Regions from separate parts of the Ureibacillus endophyticus genome, predicted to be linked through region 2. Evidence: riboswitches for the same ligand, from Rfam matches in the RefSeq annotation. Region 2 holds a riboswitch; the other holds the start of a gene.
What was found. A riboswitch is a leader RNA that binds a small molecule or an ion and turns the genes downstream of it on or off. The one in region 2 is predicted to bind FMN.

Region 1 (8,057 bases), 1.8 Mb from region 2:
CAATTAATATTTACGATAAATTCGAAATCCACCCTATTCCCAAAACACCAATTGTTGATAAAGCTATGGAAGATGTCAATTTACAAGCATTTGTCTCTTTTTCACCAATTTATCGATGGGAAATTTCAGAAGTGGATAATGGATTAACGGAAGTGCGTTTAATCGATCTACGCTATCGAAGTAATGATCGCTATCCATTCGTAGCAGTAGCACATATCGATGAAAACCTAAACATCGTGAACTCTTACACGGGTTGGATATTCAGCGAAGACAAACTACAACGAAAACTCCAAATCGGTGCTAGTGATTAGAAAAGCGGAGCGCGTTCGTTCTGCTCCGAAAGCAACTGGAAGAATCAACAAAAGGGCGCTTTTTGCCCTTGAAGGCGATTCTGAAGTTGCCGAGGAGCTAACGCGCGTAGCTAGACAATGGAAAAGCGGAGGCGGCTTGTTTAGCTGCGAAAAAAACTGGAGACTCCTGCCAAGTGTGCTTGCACATGCAGAAAGGAGTTGAAGTTTTCGAGCAGCTAGACAATCAGAAAAGCGGAGCGCGTTCGTTCTGCTCCGAAAGCAACTGGAAGAATCGACAAAAGGGCGCTTTTTGCCCTTGAAGGCGATTCTGAAGTTGCCGAGGAGCTAACGCGCGTAGCTAGACAATAGAAAAGCGGAGGCGGCTCGTTTAGCTGCGAAAAAAACTGGAGACTCCTGCCAAGTGTGCTTGCACATGCAGAAAGGAGTTGAAGTTTTCGAGCAGCTAGCCGCCGCAGCTAGACAATCAGAAAAGCGGAGCGCGTTCGTTCTGCTCCGAAAGCAACTGGAAGAATCGACAAAAGGGCGCTTTTTGCCCTTGAAGGCGATTCTGAAGTTGCCGAGGAGCTAACGCGCGTAGCTAGACAATAGAAAAGCGGAGGCGGCTCTTTCTACCAAACAGAAAGCCTAAATCTAAATACACAATTAATGGTCTTCATTATTTACAATGAAGACCATTTTTTATGTTATATGGTTTTTATTTTTATGAATACGATTTTGAACGTTTTCCAGTGCATTTTTAGTCTTCATCACAGATATGAATACCATTTTGGGCAATTTTCAGCTCAAATTCCGTCTTCATCTACGGTAAGAACACTATTTTGAACAATTACCGGCGCAAATTTCGCCTTCATCAGGGGTATGAATACCATTTTGAACGATTTTCAACACAGTTTTCGTCTTCATCATCGGTATGAATACCATTTTGAACGTTTAAAGCTCTGTTTTCCTCTTCATTACGAGTTATCCAAATTCTTAATGCAAAGACTCATCATCATCATCATCTAAAAAATGAGCATACTTAGGATTTCTACTTACAAACTCATGGATTTTATCTCCGTAGCTTTCTATCCATTGTTTAATAATACGCTCTGTATATTCAGCTCCGCGATAATCGTAGCCGGCTTTAGCATATGTTGATTCAAAGTCTGACCAAAGAAGTTCTACCCAAGTACGTGCTTTATTTACAGATAAATTTGGGTTTCTGCCGGCCAATTCTTGAGTTAAGCGATCGATTATTTCATTTACAGCCATTTATTTCCCTACCTTCATCGGTGCTAATATTGAGATGGGTAATGCCTCTTCATAGCGTTCCCCACCTAAGCGGTAACCCCATGCAAAACGTCCTTTTAAATATTCCACTTTAAAGAACTCTCCTGGTGCCCCATTTATGCGATACATTTCACCTGGCACAATTGTTTTCGGATCAATTAAATACGCCTCTGCCATTAATGCTTTACGTTCATATACTGCATATTCATTCACAATTCCAAGTTGTTCAGCTTTTCTTGCCTTTTCTCGAAGCTTTCTAATTTCGTCTTGTAGTTCTTGCTCCGTCATTTCTGCATAGCTTTTTTCATTCATCGTTTTCTGTCTCCTTTTGCTCAATAAATTGTTCAATTGCTTCTATCGGAAAGCCTTTTTGATAAAGGGCTTGTTTTACTTTCATGTATAGCTCACTTCCAGAAAATTTCGCACTATATTTCCTCCAAATTTTATCACCTTGAAGCTCAATCATTTGTTGCCATTCATCATCTTCTCGCTCAATGTGAATTTGGTCAAGTATTTCGTTCAATACTGAATAGGAATAACCTTTCCGGAGCAATACATCCTGCACTTTTTGTTTGATTTGCATCGGTGTTTTTTTGTTATTTGCCCGTACTGTTTTTTCAGCTAAATCCATGGCTATTTTCACTTGTTCTTCATATGTAAAAGAATCTAATACTTTCTTTTGGGTTTCTTTATCAATTCCCTTTTTAATTAAATCTTGTTTAATTGCGCGAGGACCTTTTTTTGCTGTTTTTTTCCTCGTTTCAAGTAACGCTTTTGAATAGGTTTCATCATTTAATAATCCGATTTTTTCAAGCTTACGAATGGCTTCTAAAACAACGGATTCCCCAAATCCTGCATCTAACAGTTTTTTCTTTACCTCATATTCACTGCGCATTTGGAAACTTAAATATTGAATAGCACGATTAAACGCTTTTGCAATTTCATCTTCATAATTAATTTCATCAATATCAAATGGTTCGAGTATTTTTCCTTTTGTTAATCCAAACTTAATTAATGTAGACTCGTCCACAGCAAATGCGTATTTTTCATCTAAATAAATATTATAACGTTCTGGATTGTTTTTTTGACGGGTTATTTTTGAAATAACTGGCATAGGAACACTCCTTCTACAGTTAGTATACACGTATTATTTCATTTTTGATGGGATTTTCACATTATGGTGACTTAGATAAAGAAATTCGCATAATGCAATTAATTTCGCACAACATAACACAAAAGGAGGCAATAAGTAGTTATGGGAAAACGTCATATTTTCGGCTTTGCCATATGTGTCATTGTCGCTACACTCGTATTTTCATTTATAAAACCTGAAATCGCCAGCGCCAACTCTTATCATTGGGGCTTTACTAAATCAAAAGACGGAATGCCAGCAGATGCAGGGGCAAAATTTGAAACAATATTGAAAGAACACGGTGCTTTTTATCGAGGAAATCCAAATAAAAAGGTAATTTATTTAACTTTCGATAATGGTTTTGAAAACGGCTATACGGAAGGCATTTTAGATACTCTCAAAAAAGAAAAAGTGCCAGCAACCTTCTTTTTAACAGGACATTACTTAACAAGTGCATCGGATTTAGTAAAAAGAATGATAAAAGAAGGACATATAATAGGAAACCATTCTTACGGACATCCCGATATGTCTAAATTATCTGATGAAGAACTTGTGAAGGAATGGAAAAAGTTTGATGAAAAGCTAAAAGAGGTCGCTGGAATTGAACGTACATATTACGTTCGCCCACCAAAGGGAATTTTCAGTGAACGCGATCTCAGAGTAGGTAATGAGCATGGCTATACGCACATTTTCTGGGATACTGCATTTGTTGACTGGCACGCTGATTCAACTGTTGGTTGGGAGTATGCTTATGATGAGTTAATGACACAACTACATCCTGGAGCAGTCATTCTATTGCATACCGTAGCAAAACATAATGCAGATGCTCTACCTAAATTCATTGAAGATGCAAAAAAAGAAGGCTATACTTTTGGAACATTAGATGATTTAGTAATGGAAAATTTAACTGAATAATTGGCTGTCTGAAAAGACTTTTGAGACAGCCAATGTGCGCCGAGGATGGTGGCATCTTGATGCGACCACCGCAGAAGCAATACTTACTAAAATATCTTTATCGAGAAGAAGAGGTGTCCAAATTTTTGGACACCTCGCTTTTTTATTTAAACATTCTATTTAAATTCGCCATTTCAATAGCTGAAACTGCTGAGTCATATCCTTTGTTTCCAGCTTTTGTACCAGCACGTTCGATAGCCTGCTCAATATTTTCAGTCGTCACAATTCCAAAAATCACTGGAACATCTGTATCTAATGAAACTTTTGCAATTCCTTTTGCTGCTTCGTTACATACATAATCATAGTGAGTAGTTGAGCCACGGATAACTGTACCTAGGCCAATTACTGCATCATAATTCCCCGTTTTCACCATTTGTTTTGAGATAAATGGTACTTCAAAAGCACCTGGAACCCAAGCGATATCAATATTTTCTTCCTTTACTCCATGACGTTTTAGTCCATCAAGAGCACCGTCTAATAATTTTGAAGTGATAAATTCGTTGAATCGACCTACTGCAATACCTATTTTTAAATCTGTACCTATTAATTGTGCTTCAAAAATTTTCCCCATTTGCTATTCTCCTTTTACCATCATCAATTTTTTTGTACGAAAGCGAACTAAATCTTCTATTGAAATGATTTTTAAATCATGTTCTTTTGCAAATTTTTCCAAACCTTCTAAACGTAGCATTGTTCCGTCATCGCCCATAATTTCGCATATTACACCTGCAGGGCTAGACCCACATAAAGTAGCTAAGTCTACAGCTGCCTCTGTGTGCCCTCTTCTTTCCAATACCCCATTGTCCTTAGCAACGAGCGGAAACACATGGCCCGGTCTTCTAAAGTGGCCTGGTTTTGCATTTTCATTAATGATTTGTAAAATCGTGAAGGAACGTTCATATGCACTAATCCCTGTCGTTGTTTCAATATGGTCCACACTAACAGTAAATGCTGTTTGGTGATTGTCCGTGTTATTTTCAACCATTGCATTAAATTGTAGTTTTTCTGCAAGTTGTCTTGTAATTGGCGTACAAATTAAACCTCGTCCATATGTAGCCATAAAGTTAATATTTTCAGGAGTTGCAAATTCCGCTAATATCACTAAATCGCCTTCATTTTCACGATTTTCATCATCTACAACAATAATGTTTTTTCCTACTTTTAAATCCTCTAATGCTTCTTCTATTGTGTTTAACATTTGTACCACCACCTTAAATTTAAAAACCGTTTTGACGTAAAAAGTCTAAGGTTATATTTGATTTATCTTCAGTTTTTCTTAAATGGTGCATAACATACTTTCCTAGCATATCTGTTTCTATATTGACCTGATCGCCTACACTTTTTATCCCCAAAATTGTTTCACTATAAGTATGCGGAATAAGTGATACCGTTACACTCTGTTCGCTCACCTTAAATATAGTTAAACTTGTTCCATCAATGGTAATGGAACCTTTCGGAATACAATTTTCTGCTAATTCTTTAGGAATTTCGATTTCAATGTAAACTGCATTTGACACAGGTTTTTTACTTCGAATCGTTCCAACTCCGTCAACATGACCAGAAACAAAATGACCACCAAAACGTCCACCTGCACTCATTGCTCGTTCCAAGTTAACATAATCTCCTAATTTCAGCGTATGAATCGTTGTGGCTTTAACAGTTTCAGGCATTACATCTACAGTCATTTGCTCATCGGTAAAATGAGTAATTGTAAGACAAACACCATTCACTGCAATACTGTCACCTAAATTCGCATCAGTAAGAATTTTTTTCGTAGCAATTGTTAGCTGCATACTTTTTTCATCTTTTTGAATTGCTGTGACACGTCCTCGGTCTTCAATAATTCCTGTAAACATTAACTCACCTCTTTTTAAATAAATTAAAAAACCCCTAAAGAAAGGAATCCTTAGGAGTTGGGAGTGTTGTTCTATGCGTCAGATTTCGTCTATATACACGACATAATTTATTACGAAATCATTTAACTAACCTAATTTAGGTATAGTTAAATAAGCCTTTCGAAAATCAATTTTTCAAAAAGCGCCACATCCTTCTCCCATCCAGACTATACTGTCGGCTTTGGACTCACACCAAATCCTGCTAATAATTAGCTCACGGGCTTAGAATTTCTTCATCACCGTCGATTGGGAATTTCACCCGACCCCGAAGGATAAAACGAATATATTTAGTTTGGTTAAATTAAATAAAAAAATCCCGAAAAAGGTCCGGGATTAACTAGAAATGTAAAATGGCAATACTAAATAAGACCATTAAAAATCATTATTTTAATAGCATTTTACATCCTTCTCCCATCCAGACTATACTGTCGGCTTTGGATTCGCACCAAATCCTGCTAATAATTAGCTCACGGGCTTAGAATTTCTTCATCACCGTCGATTGGGAATTTCACCCGACCCCGAAGGATAAAATTATTTAATTTGAATTAAACATATCATGAATTTTCAAAATAAACCACAAAAAAATTCTTTTAATTCGATTATTCATATTAATGTACATCATTATACAAAGCAAAATATCTCCACTTGCTTTACATAAACTCTCAGCTATAATGATTAAATGAACTTATTAAAGGACGTGAACGCGATTTGAGCGAAAAAGTTTTAATGGAAGTAGGACAAAAATTTCCGTTAACGATTAAACGATTAGGGATAAATGGTGAAGGGGTTGGGTTTTACAAACGCAATGTAGTCTTTGTAAAAGGTGCCTTACCTGGTGAAGAAGTAACGGTGAAAGTTTCGAAAGTACAACGCAATTTTGCTGAGGCTGAAATTTTAAAAATCCGTAAACCTTCTAAGGATCGCCAAGAACCATTGTGTGCAATTTATGATGAATGTGGTGGATGTCAGCTACAGCATTTATCCTACACTGGGCAGTTAAAAGAAAAAAGAGATATGGTTGTACAAGCATTAGAAAAATATGTAAAACCATTAGCTGAAACGGTAGAAGTTCGTTCAACGTTAGGAATGGACAACCCTTGGCACTATCGAAACAAAAGTAGTTTCCAAGTACGCAAAGAAGGTAAACGTGTTTACGCAGGATTATTTACTGAAGGGACAAATAAATTATTAAATATTAATGATTGTGCTGTTCAACATCCGTTAACATCAAAAATTACCGTTGCTACACGTAAAATATTACAAAAACTAAATATCACAATATATGATGGAAAAACTTTAGACGGTTTAGTAAGAACAATCGTTGTTCGAACTGGAATCAAAACAGGCGAAACTCAAGTATGTTTAGTCACAACGAGAAAAGACCTTCCACATAAACAAGAACTGATTGAACGTATGCTAAAGATTGATCCAAGTATTGTTTCTATTACTCAAAATATAAACAGAGAGAAAACCTCCCTTATTTTTGGTGATGAAACAATCGTTTTACATGGTAAAGAAACAATCCACGAAGAATTAGGGGAACTTGCATTTGATTTATCTTCCCGCGCTTTCTTCCAACTAAATCCTGAGCAAACGGTTCATTTATATGACGAAATTAAAAAAGCTGCTAACTTAACTGGAAAAGAAAAAGTTGTAGATGCTTATTGTGGTGTTGGTACAATTGGATTATGGCTAGCCCCTCATGCGAAAGAAGTTCGAGGCATGGATGTTGTACCTGAAAGTGTAGATGATGCAAAGAAAAATGCAAGAAACCATGGATTTAAACATGCTCGCTACTATACAGGAACTGCCGAAGAATGGCTTGCAAAATGGCGAAAAGAAGGCTTTATTCCTGATGTGATTACTGTAGACCCACCACGTACTGGCTTAGCACCAAGTTTTATTAAAACCGTAATGAAAATTCAACCAAAACGATTTGTATATACTTCTTGTAACCCTTCAACTTTCGCCAAGGATTTACAAGAACTCACAAAAATCTACAAAGTGGAATATATTCAACCTGTTGATATGTTCCCACAAACAGCAAGGGTAGAAATTGTAGCGAAGTTGACGTTGAAAAATAAATAAAAAATAACAGAGATCTTCTATAATAAGATGATCTCTGTTTTTATTTTTGGATCCTAAAACTATTTATCAATAGTAATAGTTCAATTATTAATAACGCAAATACAACCCATCCTAGACAAATCATAAAACTTTGCTGAAATGAAAGGGGGTGTACTTCAGAAAAACGATTCACTAAATTAAAAGTAAAATAATACAGCATCCCAAAGGTAAAGTTTCGTGCCCATTGCGTTATATGATACGTTAATATCCCTTGTTTTAAGCCATACTCTTTTATTCTTTTGATACCTCTAATAATTTCTATTGTCTCCACAACGATAAACAAACTAAACGCCAAGTACCAAACAATCATTAACGTTTGAATTGGAAATATACCAGATTGAGTCATTGCTAAACCTGTAATGGAAAGTG
Region 2 (8,057 bases):
TCTATGCAGCGTTCTTGCATTTACGTCTTTCAAAAGGATGGGAAGGGAAGAAGAGTGCTTGGCTTGCGTTAATCGGCTTTGCAATCATCCTCTTCAACCTAATTGTCGTGAATCTAGTAATTGCAGGTCTACATTCTTATGCATAATAATTAATATTTTTGAAGGTTCTTCTCTATCTTGGGAAGAACTTTCTTTATATGTATTACCCGTTAATGTAAGTTTTACTATATCATCTTTTATTTTTCGACATGAAATTGTACAATAATATTAGAGAAAGAATGAGAGGGGTAAAACCTATGTCTGAAAATATATCTGTATTAGTAGTTGATGATGAAGACCGTATTCGTCGCCTATTAAAAATGTATCTTGAACGCGAAGGCTATCAAGTAGAAGAGGCGGAAAATGGCGAAATTGCACTCTCGAAAGCTTTAGAAAATGATTACCATTGTATATTATTAGATATTATGATGCCTGAGAAAGACGGGCTTCAAGTTTGTGCAGAATTGCGTGAAAAGAAAACAACACCAATTATCCTTTTAACGGCAAAAGGTGAAGAGGCAAATCGTGTACAAGGTTTTGAACTAGGTGCAGATGATTATATCGTAAAACCATTTAGCCCACGTGAAGTTGTACTTCGTGTGAAGGCTATTTTAAGACGTTCTTCTGCATTCTCACCGGTGTCAAGTCCATCTTCATCAAAGGATTTAGTTGTATTTCCACACTTAACGATTGACCATGATGCTCATCGTGTAACAGCAGATGGAACAGAAGTAAACTTAACTCCTAAGGAATATGAGCTTTTATACTTCTTAGCGAAATCACCAGATAAAGTATTTGACCGTGAGCAACTATTAAAAGAAGTTTGGCATTATGATTTCTTTGGTGACTTACGAACAGTTGATACACATGTAAAACGTCTACGTGAAAAATTAAATCGTGTGTCAGAAAATGCTGCAAAAATGATCGTGACGGTTTGGGGCGTAGGTTATAAATTCGAGGTTATCAATGAATAGAATATGGAGAAGTATTGTCGGGAAGCTATGGATTACCATATTGCTTCTCGTTTCATTTGTATTATTCGTCTTCACAATTTTAATGTTAGAGTTTCTTGAAAATTACCATAAAGAAAAGGCAGAACAATCATTAAATCAAACCGCCTCAACCATTGCCAGTATAGTTGATAAGTATAACTTAGAACATTTAGCAGATGAAATCATTGAAGAAATGTTGCCAGAAGATACAAATGCACTTTTAGTATCCCCAGATCATCTGGTTGTTTCCGCTTTTCAAACAGGAATTAATAAAGTAGAAATTCAAGAAAGTATTGTAAATAGTAAAGATTTTAATAAAATATACGAATCGAATAAACCGATTATAAAAGAAATGATACTTCCATCTCAAATTGAAGACGACAAGATGGAATCGTATTTTGTGCTTAGCTACCCGTTAAAAAGTGAAGATGCTTTACATGGGGCAATCTTTATCTACCAAAACCCAACTGCTTTGCATAAAACTTCACAAAAAACAACGAAAATTGTCTTTCTTTCAGCATTTATCGCGTTTGTTTTAACAACATTCTTTGCATTTTTCCTATCTTCCCGTATTACGTGGCCATTACGTAAAATGCGTGAACACGCCTTTGAATTGGCAAAAGGGAAATTTGATGCAACGTTACCAACAACTCAAAATGATGAAATTGGACAACTCGCAATGGCATTTAATCAAATGGGGAGACAATTAAAACATCATTTAGAGGTTATTAATCAGGAGAAAGAACAATTAGCAAGTGTCTTAACTTCGATGACGGATAGTGTAATCACCTTTAACCGTGATCGTACGATTTTATTAAGCAATCCACCAGCGGATCGATTATTACAAAAATGGTTCCTGCGAAAAAAATCGCAAGGTGATAGTCCAATTCCAATTGAAATTTATGAGATGCTAGAGCATGTTTTAGATTTTGAAGACAAATTAGAAGAAGATATTGAAATGGATGGTTCTTATTACCGAATAACGATAAGCCCATTAAAAAATAGTCAACAATCCATTCGTGGAGCCATTGCTGTAATACGAGATATGACGGAACAATTGCGTTTGGAAAAACTGCGATCAGACTTTATCGCAAACGTTTCTCACGAGCTTCGAACACCGATTGCCATGTTACAGGGCTATTCAGAGGCACTATTGGATGATGTCGTGACAGAAGAAGAAGAACGCAATGAAATGATTCGTATCATTTACGATGAATCCCAACGAATGGGGCGCCTTGTAAAAGACTTACTGGATTTAGCACGCATGGAATCTGGACATACAACGCTTTATAAAGAAGATGTCTCTGCTGTCCATGTCCTTGAGCGTATTACTCAAAAATTTGCTCAAGTTGCAAAAGAAAAACACGTTAATCTGAAATTCAAAAGCTCTTTATCAGAGGATGTTATGATCAGTCTTGATGAAGACCGAATTGAACAAGTACTGACAAATCTAATTGACAATGCTATTCGACACACACCTGAAAATGGAAGTGTGACAGTCTCCTTGGATCAAGAATTCTCTTATGCAAAAATTCAAGTGGCAGACACTGGTGAAGGCATTCCACAAGAAGATTTATCCTTTGTCTTTGAGCGTTTCTATAAAGCAGATAAAGCACGTACTCGCTCAAAAGGCGGAACAGGATTGGGCCTTGCTATAGCAAAAAATATAGTAGAAGCACATAAAGGAAATATTAAAGTCGATAGTACAGTTGGCGTTGGCACAACCTTCACTTTCCATTTACCATTATAAGTAGGGGAAACTTTCCTCTGCTTTTTTTTGTTGGTTTAGAAACACACCAATAGTAGATTTATTAAAGAAGTTTTGGAATAATAGATAAATGTGTGGGATTATTAGACAAAATTGGGTTAATAATAGAAAAAATGAACAATTAATAGAAAGTCTGCAAATTCCAATAAAAATAGACGCTTTTTTGAATGATGTAACCTTTTTTATTCAAACTCGACAAATATAAAGAACGGGGGTGGTATGGATTGAAGAAATCCATTTTCCATTCGTTATACGATCGCTATCATCAAGATGTCTTTCAATTTTTAATATACTTAGTGAAAGATCGTGGAGTTGCAGAGGATTTGTCCCACGAAGTATATGTACGGGTTTTGAAATCCTATGAACGATTTGAAGGAAGAAGTTCCGAAAAGACTTGGCTTTTTGCCATAGCGAAAAATGTAGCCATCGATTATTTCCGAAAAAATGCAGTTCGTTCATCTCGTAATTTTGATGCATTTAACTGGGAAACGGAACAGCTTGTTTCACCGACAAAATCGCCTGAAGCATTAATTGAATTAAACGATGATATGCAGCAATTACTCGAAGCTTTAGAAAAATGTACAGGGGATCAAAAGATGGTTATAATCATGCGATATTTTCAAGAATTATCTATTGCAGAAACAGCAGCGATATTAAATTGGACTGAAGGGAAAGTCAAAACTACCCAACATCGAGCGATTAAGAACCTACGAGATTTATTAACAACATCTGGTAAAAAGGAGGCAAATCATTATGAGTCATGAAAAATGGGACGATGAAAAAATCGAACAAGTGCTTTCAAATGTACCAAAAATTCATGATCATCGTTCAAAAGATGATGTGCTTCAACGATTAATAGATGATGGAGTTTTTGACGAAGAAGAAACAAAAATTGTTAAAAAGAAAAAACGGAATTGGATCCCGATTACAATATCTGCCGCCGCACTTATTTTATTTGCAATTTTAGTACCTTCATTTATGAAAGAGCTAAATCAAACATCAGAAGTATCGGAAGAGAGTATGAAAATGGAATCTACAGAAGATACGGGCCAAATGGAACAAGAGTCTGCAACAGAATTAGCAGAAAATCGAACAATGATGACGATGGATGCCGTTAATCTAAGCACAGCTGTCTATCCAGATGAAATCGAAGGAAAAACAATTTTCCAATTAGGATTAGCAAGTGATGCAGCTGATAGTGTTCCGGTAACGGTACTAATCCCAAATGAACGGATTATGGAGGATTTCGGCAAAATTAAGCCTACCGGTGTTGACCTTTATAATCAATACGCACCACTATTTGATGAAAGTGCGATTGGTTTTAGTGAGTATCATCCCTATGTTGGAAAAATATCAGAACAAAATCAACAAGTTGTTCATACATTACCAAAGAATCCGCCATATGATTCCGGATCAGCAGGACCAGCTACGTATGAAGCTTCCCTTATTGATACATTCAGTTACTACTATGATGAAGCAATTACGTTAGATGAAACAGGTTCACCTTTTGTATTTAGTGAAGTTGGAATGCCAAATAAACCAATACAGTTAAAGAACCAATATAATTATTACAGACATACACAAGCAGACGGATCAGAATATTTAGCACCAAATTTTCGTTTAACTTTTAGCACTATAGAAGAAGCCATTTCAGCAATGAAAGAGGAGGATAATGATATTTATCAATCTGTCATTATCGAAGGGGTTGATTTTAAAATTTCAGTTGAAGGTGACATTGTGACAGTTGCATTTACTGATCAACTAGATTTAATGAATTACGATCAACAAGATGCTATGCAAATGATAGAAGGTATTTTATTAACAGCGGCTAACTTCAATATGCAAGTACAATTTAATAACATTGTACAGACGGGATGGCAGGGTTTTAATTTTAGTGAACCACTACCTATGCCAATAGCTGCAAACGAAGTATCTTATGAACTAGTTCTACAATAAATCGAATTATTCAGTAAATTCAATAAACTATTTTACTCCTATTTACAATACTTCTTTTCCGAGATATAATAGTACCATAAAACAAATTTAATATTTGATTCATCTTCGGGGCAGGGTGTAATTCCCGACCGGCGGTAATAGAAAACGCAACTTCCGACCATTAACTTGGAGGATTTTGCAGATGTTTTCTTCAGCCCGCGAGCTTTTTTATAAAGCAGGATTTGGTGCGATTCCAAAGCCGACAGTATAGTCTGGATGGGAGAAGGTGAAGGTACGGTCTTTATTCGATTCGTTTTGAATTGGAAAAAACTGTACGCTAAAAGTATGCAAATATATTGTTGCACATACTTTTATTTGAGTTGCCAATTTTCGTGTTGGTAATCTCTTCTTTCGCGTACGATTTTTTACCACTTCATGTCAATGTGCCTATTTTCTCCCTTATGCTCATTTTACATAAGGGATTTTTACATTGAGAAACGAATTTTGGTGACTGTCCTTTCTTCTTGCGAGTTGAATCAGCAAAGAGGAGAGATTGCGATGAAACATCAAAAACTTAAGTTACGTTCATTCGTAACGATTGCTATGTTAAGTAGTATTTCATTTATTTTAATGCTTTTAAATTTCCCGCTACCATGGTTCCCGGTGTTCCTGCAAATTGACTTTAGTGATGTACCGGCGTTAATTGCAGCCATTACAATGGGTCCATTAGCTGGTACTTTAGTAGAATTATTTAAAAACATTCTGGATTGGATTTTCTCGGGAGCACCTACTGGAGTTCCAGTTGGACATATGGCAAATTTCGTAACGGGAATCTTATTCATTTTACCTGTATATTACATCTATAAAAAATTACCTACAATTAAAGGTTTAACATTTGGTTTAGTAGTTGGTACAATCACGATGTCTGTAGGAATGAGCTTATTAAATTATGTTGCCTTCTTACCAATGTACTCTTATTTCCTTGGTTGGGGCAGTTTCGATATGAAAGAAACGATTGTATTAGGTATTTTACCGTTTAATATAGTAAAAGGAATTATGTTATTAGTGATTGTTATTGTGTTATTCCGTACGATGAGAGTGTGGATCGGAAATCAACGAGCACAATATCTTCTATAACAATATTAAAAATCAACGGGGTGGTGTCGTCCCGTTGATTTTTTTTGTGAAATGGCGATGTAAGATTTTCAGATTTAAAAAGGGTACAAAACGTGTCATAAGGATTTTGAGCCGTTTGATAAGCATTTACGCTTATTGAACGGCTTTTTTAATACAATAATCAATCGAAATTATTGAACATTTGATGGCAAATGTATCTAATAACTGGATAATAATTATCGAAAAAACATATGTTATTTTTCCTAACATCACATTGCAAAGAGACATAACATATATTAATATAAAAACATGAAAGGGAGGAGATACTAATGAGTCGAGAGTTTCGAAGAGCCATGCCGTTACTCCCTATAAGCATGGTAATGAAATTAACGGAGTTGAGTGCGCGGCAAATTCGCTACTACGAGGAACATAAACTTATAGAACCGGCAAAATCAGAAGGTAATAGAAGGATGTTTTCGTTAAATGATGTCGATGCACTGTTAGAAATTCGAGACCTCCTCAACCAAGGAATTAACATAGCTGGGGTCAAGAAGGTATTTGACATGAGAAGTACTGGTGGTGTCAAAACAGCTGACAAAGTATCGATTTCGGATGCACAACTTCGTTCAATATTGCGTGAGGAAATACAACAAGCGCAAATATTGGAAAAGGTTTCTTTAAGAAATGGGGATTTACCTCGCATTAAGGATGAATTTTAATTAATTAGGAGAGTGGATGTAATGGCTAAGTACACAAAAGAGCAAATTAAACAAATCGTAAGTGAAAAAGAAGTTAAGTATATTCGTCTACAATTCACGGATATCTTAGGAACAATTAAAAACGTTGAAATTCCAGTAAGTCAATTAGATAAAGCGTTAGACAATAAAATGATGTTTGATGGATCATCAATCGAAGGATTTGTACGTATCGAAGAATCAGATATGTATTTAAAACCAGATTTAGATACTTTTGTAATCTTCCCATGGACAAATGAAAAAGGTAAAGTAGCACGTTTCATTTGTGACATTGCAAACCCAGATGGCACACCATTTGCTGGTGACCCACGTTCAAACTTAAAACGCATCTTAGCTAACATGGAAGAGTTAGGCTTCACTAGCTTTAACTTAGGGCCAGAACCAGAATTCTTCTTATTCAAACTAGATGAAAAAGGGAACCCTACTTTAGAGTTAAATGATGATGGTGGTTATTTCGACTTAGCACCAACAGACCTTGGTGAAAATTGCCGTCGTGACATCGTGTTAGAATTAGAAGAAATGGGCTTTGAAATTGAAGCATCTCACCACGAAGTAGCACCTGGACAACACGAAATTGACTTTAAATATGCAAATGCAGTTGAAGCGTGTGATAACATTCAAACGTTTAAACTAGTAGTAAAAACAATTGCACGTAAACACGGCTTACATGCAACATTTATGCCAAAACCATTATTTGGTGTGAATGGTTCAGGAATGCACGCAAACCTTTCTCTATTCAGCGGTGATAAAAACGTATTCTTTGATGAAACTGCTAATTTACAATTATCAGATACAGCTCGTCAATTTATGGCTGGTATCATTAAACATGCTAAAGGATTCACAGCAGTTACAAATCCATTAGTAAACTCATATAAACGTTTAGTACCTGGCTATGAAGCACCTTGTTACATCGCATGGTCAGCTCAAAACCGTTCACCTTTAATTCGTATCCCAGCATCTCGTGGTCTTTCAACTCGTATTGAGTTACGTTCTGTAGACCCAGCTGCAAACCCATACTTAGCATTAGCTGTATTATTAGAAGCTGGTTTAGATGGAGTTCGTAACGGTTTAACACCACCAGCACCAGTTGACCGTAATATTTATGTAATGAATTCTTCTGAACTAAAAGAAAATGGTATCGAAAGCTTACCAGGTTCTCTATTAGAAGCATTAGCAGAATTAGAGAAAGATGAAGTAATCAAAGCTGCTCTTGGAGAACATATCTATTCTAACTTTAAAGAAGCAAAAGAAATTGAGTATGATATGTTTAGAACTGCTGTTCACCCTTGGGAGCGCGAACAATATATTAGAATGTATTAATATTTTCAAAGAGACATCCTTAGTGGTGTCTCTTTTTTCATAGACTCATATTTTCTTCATAAACTATAAAAGAAAAGGAGAGAAATATGGGTAAAAAAATATTATCGATTAGTTTATTACTAGTAATCTGTT

Region 1: it holds a riboswitch for FMN, as region 2 does, so the genes downstream of both, ribE (riboflavin synthase) here and NKR20_RS05840 (ECF transporter S component) in region 2, are expected to answer to the same signal.

Annotation. Positions count from the first base shown of each region.
Region 1 covers NZ_JAMYWW010000001.1:2,985,409-2,993,465, forward strand. Annotated here, with positions in the region: gene NKR20_RS14850 (metal-dependent hydrolase) at 1-311, shown strand, start outside; gene NKR20_RS14855 (YfhJ family protein) at 1,284-1,562, opposite strand; gene NKR20_RS14860 (YfhH family protein) at 1,563-1,892, opposite strand; gene recX (recombination regulator RecX) at 1,885-2,694, opposite strand; gene pdaA (delta-lactam-biosynthetic de-N-acetylase) at 2,836-3,627, shown strand; gene ribH (6,7-dimethyl-8-ribityllumazine synthase) at 3,770-4,237, opposite strand; partial or broken gene ribB (3,4-dihydroxy-2-butanone-4-phosphate synthase) at 4,244-4,864, opposite strand; gene ribE (riboflavin synthase) at 4,884-5,522, opposite strand; FMN riboswitch at 5,708-5,838, opposite strand; FMN riboswitch at 5,961-6,091, opposite strand; gene rlmD (23S rRNA (uracil(1939)-C(5))-methyltransferase RlmD) at 6,288-7,649, shown strand; gene NKR20_RS14895 (TDT family transporter) at 7,690-8,057, opposite strand, start outside.
Region 2 covers NZ_JAMYWW010000001.1:1,192,479-1,200,535, forward strand. Annotated here, with positions in the region: gene ccsB (c-type cytochrome biogenesis protein CcsB) at 1-146, shown strand, start outside; gene NKR20_RS05820 (response regulator transcription factor) at 297-1,013, shown strand; gene NKR20_RS05825 (ATP-binding protein) at 1,006-2,781, shown strand; gene NKR20_RS05830 (RNA polymerase sigma factor SigX) at 3,024-3,563, shown strand; gene NKR20_RS05835 (hypothetical protein) at 3,553-4,755, shown strand; FMN riboswitch at 4,853-5,026, shown strand; gene NKR20_RS05840 (ECF transporter S component) at 5,293-5,871, shown strand; gene NKR20_RS05845 (MerR family transcriptional regulator) at 6,180-6,569, shown strand; gene glnA (type I glutamate--ammonia ligase) at 6,591-7,925, shown strand; gene NKR20_RS05855 (peroxiredoxin family protein) at 8,012-8,057, shown strand, end outside.